Leisingera sp. NJS204: one gene and its partner. The protein of the gene in region 2 binds, or shares a complex with, the protein of the main gene of each other region. Links are inferred from orthologs where the notes say so. Each region holds a gene or a part of one and is shown on either strand. Other genes may lie near its edges.

What was found. Proteins that work in one complex are often made in the same cells at the same time.
Region 1: the proteins of ETW24_RS13255 (region 2) and uvrB are in contact, whole or in part, in a crystal structure (PDB 7EGT), measured with the Thermus thermophilus proteins. The link is inferred for Leisingera sp. NJS204 from one-to-one orthologs. Residues at the interface, in WP_096412145.1 of Thermus thermophilus: His654, Arg656, Phe657, Gln666, Asp668, Glu669, Lys680, Arg681, Leu682, Ser683, Lys685, Tyr686, Ala687; in WP_096411307.1 of Thermus thermophilus: Glu23, Leu25, Arg26, Asp27, Gly28, Glu29, Arg30, Phe31, Arg55, Glu326, Asp327, Phe328, Glu379, Ser382, Gln383, His398, Gly400, Arg401.

The regions. Positions count from the first base shown.
Region 1 is NZ_CP035417.1:437,454-441,260, reverse strand. The notes cover bases 284-3,201. They hold uvrB (excinuclease ABC subunit UvrB), read left to right. Parts: upstream 284-602; coding sequence 603-2,801; downstream 2,802-3,201. Other genes in these bases: ETW24_RS02230 (hypothetical protein), read left to right, coding at 3,087-3,201; ETW24_RS25305 (ECs_2282 family putative zinc-binding protein), read left to right, coding at 2,836-3,078; ETW24_RS02240 (MarR family winged helix-turn-helix transcriptional regulator), read left to right, coding at 284-505. Also shown: more of ETW24_RS02240, read left to right, coding at 65-283; more of ETW24_RS02230, read left to right, coding at 3,202-3,548; energy-dependent translational throttle protein EttA, read right to left, coding at 3,776-3,807. UniProt on the Escherichia coli protein: The UvrABC repair system catalyzes the recognition and processing of DNA lesions. A damage recognition complex composed of 2 UvrA and 2 UvrB subunits scans DNA for abnormalities.
Region 2 is NZ_CP035417.1:2,699,014-2,702,915, reverse strand. What follows is about bases 622-3,634. They hold ETW24_RS13255 (ATP-dependent helicase), read left to right. Parts: upstream 622-943; coding sequence 944-3,325; downstream 3,326-3,634. Other genes in these bases: ETW24_RS13260 (sensor domain-containing diguanylate cyclase), read right to left, coding at 622-718. Outside these bases: more of ETW24_RS13260, read right to left, coding at 1-621; ETW24_RS13250 (DUF1127 domain-containing protein), read right to left, coding at 3,714-3,902. UniProt on the Escherichia coli protein: A helicase with DNA-dependent ATPase activity. Unwinds DNA duplexes with 3'-5' polarity. Translocates on single-stranded DNA with 3'-5' polarity. Initiates unwinding more efficiently from a nicked substrate than double-stranded DNA.

The DNA.
Region 1 (3,807 bases), 2.3 Mb from region 2 along the record:
TGCATGCACATCAGATGGGTGGTCCGCTCTTGCATATCAATGCACATGCATTTAAATTTCCCGTATGGAAACACCTGACCCGTTCCGCATCTGGCTGCCGCTGGCCCGCGCCCATAAATCCATCCTCGCCACAGTGGAGGCCGCATTGAAACAGGCGGGCCTGCCGGGCCTGGACTGGTACGATCTGCTGTGGGAGCTTGAGTGCGCCGGCGGCACCGGTCTGCGCCCTTTTGAGCTGCAGGAAAAACTGCTGCTGCCGCAATACGGCGTCTCGCGCCTGGCGGAGCGGCTGGCCAAGGCGGGCCTGCTGGAACGCCAGACCTGCAACGGCGACGGGCGCGGCCAGACACTGGTGATCACGCCGGACGGCGCCGCCATGCGCGCCCGCATCTGGGCGGTTTACGCCGATGCCATGCAGCAGGCCGTCGGCAGCCGTTTCAGCCCGGGCGAAGCACGGCGGCTGGCGGAACTGCTTGGCAAATTCCATCGTCCTGCGCGCAGCTGACAAAAACAGGCTGCATTCCGGCGAAACCCCGCCCTGCCCCCTTGCACCGGAACAAAAACAGACCAAAATCAGCGCCAGCCGCCAACGGAGTCGCCTGATGCCCTATGCCCATTCCGATAAGACCATGCCGATGATGACCCAGCGCGCGCCGCAGCAGCGGCCCAAGCTGGAAGGCGGCAAGCGGTTTGTGATGCATACCCCGTTTCAGCCCGCCGGCGACCAGCCCACTGCGATCCGCGAACTGTCCGAGGGCGTGCTGGACGGCGAGCGCAACCAGGTGCTGCTGGGCGCCACCGGCACCGGCAAGACCTTCACCATGGCCAAGGTGATCGAGGAGACCCAGCGTCCCGCCATCATCCTCGCCCCGAACAAAACCCTCGCCGCGCAATTGTATGGCGAATTCAAGGGCTTTTTCCCGGAAAACTCGGTCGAATACTTCGTCTCCTTCTATGACTACTACCAGCCCGAAGCCTATGTTCCCCGCTCGGATACCTACATCGAGAAGGAAAGCCAGATTAACGAGCAGATCGACCGGATGCGCCACTCCGCCACCCGCGCCCTGTTGGAACGCGATGACGTGATCATCATCGCGTCTGTCTCCTGCATCTACGGCATCGGCTCGGTTGAGACCTACTCGGCGATGACCCAGGACCTGAAAGCGGGCGAAATCTACGACCAGCGCCAGATCATGGCCGATCTGGTCGCCCAGCAGTACAAGCGCAACGACCAGGCCTTCCAGCGCGGCTCATTCCGGGTGCGCGGCGACACGCTGGAAATCTTCCCGGCCCACCTCGAAGACCGCGCCTGGAAGCTCTCTTTCTTCGGCGAGGAGCTGGAAGCGATCACCGAATTCGACCCGCTGACCGGCGAAAAGACCGGCAGCTTCGACCAGATCCGCATCTATGCGAACTCCCACTACGTGACGCCGAAACCGACGCTGAACCAGGCCGTGATCTCGATCAAGAATGAGCTGAAGATGCGGCTGGAAAACCTGCTCGGCGAGGGCAAGCTGCTGGAGGCCCAGCGGCTGGAACAGCGCTGCAACTTTGATATCGAAATGCTCGAGGCGACAGGCCACTGCAACGGGATCGAGAACTACTCCCGCTATCTGACCGGCCGCGCACCGGGTGAGCCGCCCCCCACCCTATTTGAATTCATCCCCGACAACGCCATCGTCTTTGCCGACGAAAGCCATGTCTCGGTGCCGCAGATCGGCGGCATGTACAAGGGCGACCACCGGCGCAAGATGACATTGGCCGAACACGGCTTCCGCCTGCCGTCGTGCATGGACAACCGCCCGCTGAAGTTTGAGGAATGGGACGCCATGCGCCCGCAATCGGTGTTTGTCTCTGCCACCCCGTCGAAATGGGAGCTGGAACAGTCCAGCGGTGTCTTTGCCGAACAGGTGATCCGCCCCACCGGCCTGCTGGATCCGCAGGTTGAAATCCGCCCCGTCGACATGCAGGTGGACGATCTGCTGGACGAGGTGCGCCGCGTCACTGCTGACGGGTTCCGCACGCTTGTGACCACGCTGACCAAACGCATGGCCGAGGATCTGACCGAATACCTGCACGAACAGGGGATCAAGGTCCGCTACATGCATTCCGACATCGACACGCTGGAACGCATTGAAATCCTGCGTGATTTGCGCCTTGGCGCCTTTGACGTGCTGATCGGCATCAACCTGCTGCGCGAGGGGCTTGATATTCCCGAATGCGGGCTGGTCGCCATTCTGGACGCCGACAAGGAGGGCTTTCTGCGGTCTGAAACCTCGCTGATCCAGACCATCGGCCGCGCCGCCCGCAACGCCGACGGCCGCGTCATCATGTACGCCGACCGCATCACCGGCTCGATGGAGCGCGCCCTGGGCGAAACCGACCGCCGCCGCGACAAGCAGATCGCCTATAACACCGAGCACGGTATCACGCCTGAGACCGTCAAGAAAAACGTCGAGGACGTGCTGGCCGGGCTTTATGCCGGCGACACCGACATGAGCCGCGTCACCGCCCAGATCGACAAGCCGATGCACGGCGCCAATCTGGAGGCGCATCTGAACGGCTTGCGCGACCAGATGCGCAAGGCCGCCGAGAACCTGGAGTTCGAAGAAGCCGCCCGCCTGCGCGACGAAGTGAAACGGCTGGAGGCAGTGGATCTGGCGATCTCCGACGACCCGCTGGCCCGGCAATCGGCGGTGGAGGCGGCATCCGAAGCGGCGGTCAAGTCGCGTGGGCGTTCAACCGCGGGCAAGGCTGGGACAAGGGCGTACCGGGGGAAATCGCAGAAGAAATTTTCGTGACACTAAGTTAATCGACCAAGGAGATTTGAGCTCAATGAAAAACGATTATTCCCGAAGCATTGCAATGCTTTGTCCAACTTGCGGGTCCGACGAATTCTCTTTTGACAATGACCTAACCGAAACTGAGCGTACGTATGAATGCACGTCCTGCGGGATGGAGTTTACGCACGAAGATATCATGGATCAAAATCAAGACACGATTTCGCGTGCCGTCGAGGGCATGAAGAAAGAAATAGTTGCGGACATTCGAACGGACTTTAGGAAAATTTTCAAATAGGTAAACCCATGGAAATTTCCGAATTTGTTGCAGGTTTAGCTTTCCTTATATCGCTACTTGCATACATTGAAACGAAAAGAGCCAACAGGTCTCAAAGTCGGCTTACTGACAGAGAGGTCGAACTCGTTCGCATTCAAATACAAACTGCACAAAATGAAGCAAAAAGGGAAAAAACCGCAGCAGTGTCTGCGCGTCTGAACAAAGTTGATAAATCCTCCTGGAAGCTGCGCGTCTTCAATACTGGCCCTGCCCCTGCTTTAAACGTCCGACTTGTACTGGATGAGCAAAACAGCATCATTCAGGAAAATTCAGCCAGCCGGAAATTTCCGATGTCCAAATTGGAGAAGGGGCAAAGTGTTGAATTAGCCGCATTTGTTCACATGCAATCTAACCCAAAAGAGTGGCTTAGAATTCGCTGGGATGATCCTTCCGGCAAGGATCGTGAGAACCGCATTGAAATAACGATCTAGTTGCAGTGTGCCATTTATACAATAAACCAGCATCCCATCCAGAGGAAGGGCGTTCGCGCCCGCCGTCACGCCAAAGGCGTGCCACGCACGCCGCCGCGCGCGCCCTTGCCCGACCTGCTCTTTAGGCGCAGGCTGGCAGACACCAGAAACCTGCGCGCACCCCGGCTTACCACTTGCTTTAGCCACAACGAATAAGGGCGGCCAATTGGCCGCCCCGTTCGCGCATATCACCGCACAAACTTCTTGTGCTTCAGGCGCT
Region 2 (3,902 bases):
GAATGCCGCGCTCGGTCTCATTGCGCTGGCGCAGCTGATTCATGCTGAACCGGTTGGTTTTGAACACCACATAGACCGCAATGGTCATAGCCAGTAGTGCAATTGAGGTCAGCACGATCAGCGACAGCTGGGCGCGGCGGATGAAGGTCTGCCGCAGGTCGGTGATGTCGGTGTAAAAGTCGATGGCCCCGTCGAAATGCCCGTTATGCATCAAAGGCACATAGACCTGTGCAACTTCCCGTGTGATACTGCTGTCGTATCCGTTGCTTTGCAAAGGGAAGCCGTCCACCTCATACGCCGGCAGTGCGTTGTGCATGTAGTAAGACTCGCCGCGTGCAACCTGTGTGGAAAAAAACGCATTGGTTTCATATTCCCCGATCTCGTCGCTGCGCGAGGACCAGAAAATCTCACCTGCGGCTGTCAGCAGGCGGTAGCGGAAAACATCCGTCTCCTGTGGCAGCAGTGACAGCATGTGGGCATCATGAGGCTGGACGCTGCCCTCTTCAAAGGAGTCCTCGACATCGGCCAGGTGCAGGATAACCCGCTGCTGCCAATGCTGGGCTTGCTTGCGAATGTCGTCCTCCAGCATCCGGTCCACAATTGGAGCCGGTACTGCGAAAACGGCCCAGATAGACGCAGCCGTGGCCACGATCAGGACAAGGATCAGCGACATGCTGCGGATCTTTTCCGCAAGGCTGGATCTCAAATTATTTTTCATATTCCGGTGCCAAAAGTAGTTAGTATTAATGCGGTTGTGCGCTCCTGCGAGTGTAGGCGGGATTGATTGCGGTACCGTTAACCTGACATAAGCGTTAAGGAATTTTTCTGTGGCAGCATCCTTGGGCGGGGCTTGAAACGGGTCTGGCCGGGACCGACATTGACCCGTGAACAGACTGTGAACGTCCTCTTTCCGCCGCGCTTGAATCAGGCTAGGATCACCCGCATGAGCAGCTTTGACGAAATGGACGCCTTTGAAGGCGCATCATTGTCGGCCCGCGCCATGGGTGCGCGGCCGATGCCTTATCTGGACAGCCTTAACCCGGCGCAGCGCGAAGCGGTGGAGTGCCTGGATGGTCCCGTGCTGATGCTGGCGGGGGCCGGCACCGGCAAGACCAAGGCGCTGACGACGCGGATTGTGCATCTGCTCAGCACCGGCCGGGTGCGCCCGAACGAGATCCTGTCGGTCACCTTCACCAACAAGGCCGCCCGCGAGATGAAGGAACGCGTGGGCGGTATGCTGGGGCAGGCGGTCGAAGGCATGCCGTGGCTTGGCACCTTCCATTCGGTCTGCGTGAAACTGCTGCGCCGCCATGCCGAACTGGCGGGCCTGAAATCGAATTTCACCATTCTCGATACCGATGACCAGATCCGGCTGCTGAAACAGCTGATCAAGGCGGAAGGCATCGACGACAAGCGCTGGCCCGCGCGGATGCTGGCAAATATCATTGACGACTGGAAAAACCGGGCGCTGACACCGGACAAGGTTCCGGCCGGCGACGCCAGCGCCTACAACAACCGGGGCACGGAATTTTATGCCCAATACCAGACCCGCCTGCGCGAGCTGAACGCCGTCGATTTCGGCGACCTGCTGCTGCACATGGTGACGATCTTCCAGAACCACCCGGACGTGCTGGAGCAATACCAGCGCTGGTTCCGCTACATCATGGTGGATGAATATCAGGATACCAACGTGGCGCAGTACCTGTGGCTGCGGCTGCTGGCGGGCAAGCACAAGAACGTCTGCTGCGTTGGCGACGACGACCAGTCGATCTATGGCTGGCGCGGCGCCGAGGTCGGCAACATCCTACGGTTTGAAAAGGATTTTCCTGGTGCCATGGTGGTGCGGCTGGAACAGAACTACCGCTCCACCGGGCATATCCTCGCTGCCGCCTCAAACGTGATCCGCGGCAATCAGGGCCGCCTGGGCAAGGAACTGTGGACGGCTGCCGGCGACGGCGAAAAACTCCGCTTGATCGGCCATTGGGACGGCGAAGAAGAAGCCCGCTGGATCGGTGAAGAGATCGAGGCGCAGCAGCGCGGCACCCGCGGCCAGGCTCCGATTGGTCTGAACAGCATGGCTATTCTCGTGCGCGCCTCGCACCAAATGCGCGCGTTTGAGGACCGGTTTCTGACCATCGGCCTGCCATACCGTGTGATCGGCGGCCCGCGTTTCTATGAGCGGCTCGAAATCCGCGATGCGATGGGATATTTCCGCGTTGTGGTCTCCCCCGACGACGATCTGGCGTTTGAACGCATCGTCAACACGCCGAAACGCGGCCTTGGCGACAAGGCGCAGCAGACCATCCAGGGCCTCGCCCGTGAAAACGGTGTGTCCTTGGTCGAAGGGGCGCGGCTGGCGGTTGAGGGCGGGTATATCAAGGGCAAGGGCGGCGGCGCGCTGCGCCAGCTGGTCGAGGGCATTGCCCGCTGGGGCCGCATGGCCGGCGACGCCGACATCACCCATATGGAACTGGCCGAAATCATCCTGGATGAGAGCGGCTACACAACCATGTGGCAGAACGACAAAAACCCGGATTCACCCGGCCGTCTGGAAAACCTCAAGGAACTGGTGAAGGCGCTGGAAAACTTCGAGAACCTGCAGGGCTTCCTCGAACACGTCAGCCTGGTGATGGACAATGACAAGCAGGACGCCGACGAGAAGGTCTCGATCATGACCCTGCACGCCGCCAAGGGCCTGGAATTCCCCGCCGTGTTCCTGCCGGGCTGGGAGGACGGATTGTTCCCCTCGCAGCGCTCAATGGATGAAAGCGGCCAGAAGGGGCTCGAGGAAGAACGCAGGCTGGCCTATGTGGGCATCACACGGGCCGAGCAGATCTGCACCATCTCTTTTGCCGGCAACCGCCGGGTGTTCGGCCAATGGCAATCACAGCTGCCCTCGCGTTTCATCGACGAGCTGCCGGAGGAACACGTCGAAGTACTGACTCCGCCGGGCCTATACGGCGGCGGTTATGGTGCTGCGGCACCGGGTGGTACTATGGGCAGTACTATGGGCGGCGGGCAGGTCCGCGCCACCATCGAAGAGAAAATGGCACAGGCCGATGGCTACAACTCACCTGGCTGGAAGCGGATGCAGGCCCGCGCAGGCGAGCGCGGGATGTCGCAGCCCAAGGAGAACAAGCATCAGGTGATCGACCTCACTGCCACGTCCAGCTTCACCCTGGGCGAACGCGTGTTCCACCAGAAATTCGGTTATGGCGCGATCACCGGTATCGAGGGCGACAAGCTGGAAGTGGACTTTGAGAAGGCAGGCATCAAGAAAGTGGTCGCCCGTTTCATCTCGGCCACCGACGACGTGCCTTTCTGATTAACCCCTTAACGCCGGATTGACCGGCGGATCGGATCGCGCAGCGATCCGATCCGGGCGCAGGCGCGGCGGGCAGCTTTGCTGCCCGCCGCGCCTGCGCCGCCCCTTCCTTCCCGGTTTACGCAAAACGGACAGGCAAAGGCCTGGCTGCAAATGCTTGCGGCCTGCGGGTGGGGTGTCCGGGTGTTCAGAACGCAAAAACGGCGGTGCCCAGGGAGGAGGAGGGGCACCGCCGTTCTGTCAAACACCGGAATTCAGGGAGGAGGAGATCCCGGTGATCCAAGCCCGGCTGTTAACCGGTATAAGGTGCGGCGGCATCAGGGAGGAGGAGGATGCCACCGCCAAAGCCAGGCCCTTCAAGGGAGGAGGAGAAAAGGCCTGATCTCTATTAGTTGTTCTCGTAAGCGGCCTGATAGGCGACGCGCTGGATCTCAGACCGGTTCAGGCCCAGATCCGCCAGATCGCGTGCTGTCAGCGCCGACAGTTCATTGACGGTCTTGCGGTACAGCCGATAGCGAACGAATTTCACCATCAGCGCATCCAGGAAGCCAACCGGGGATGCAATGTTCACCGCGGA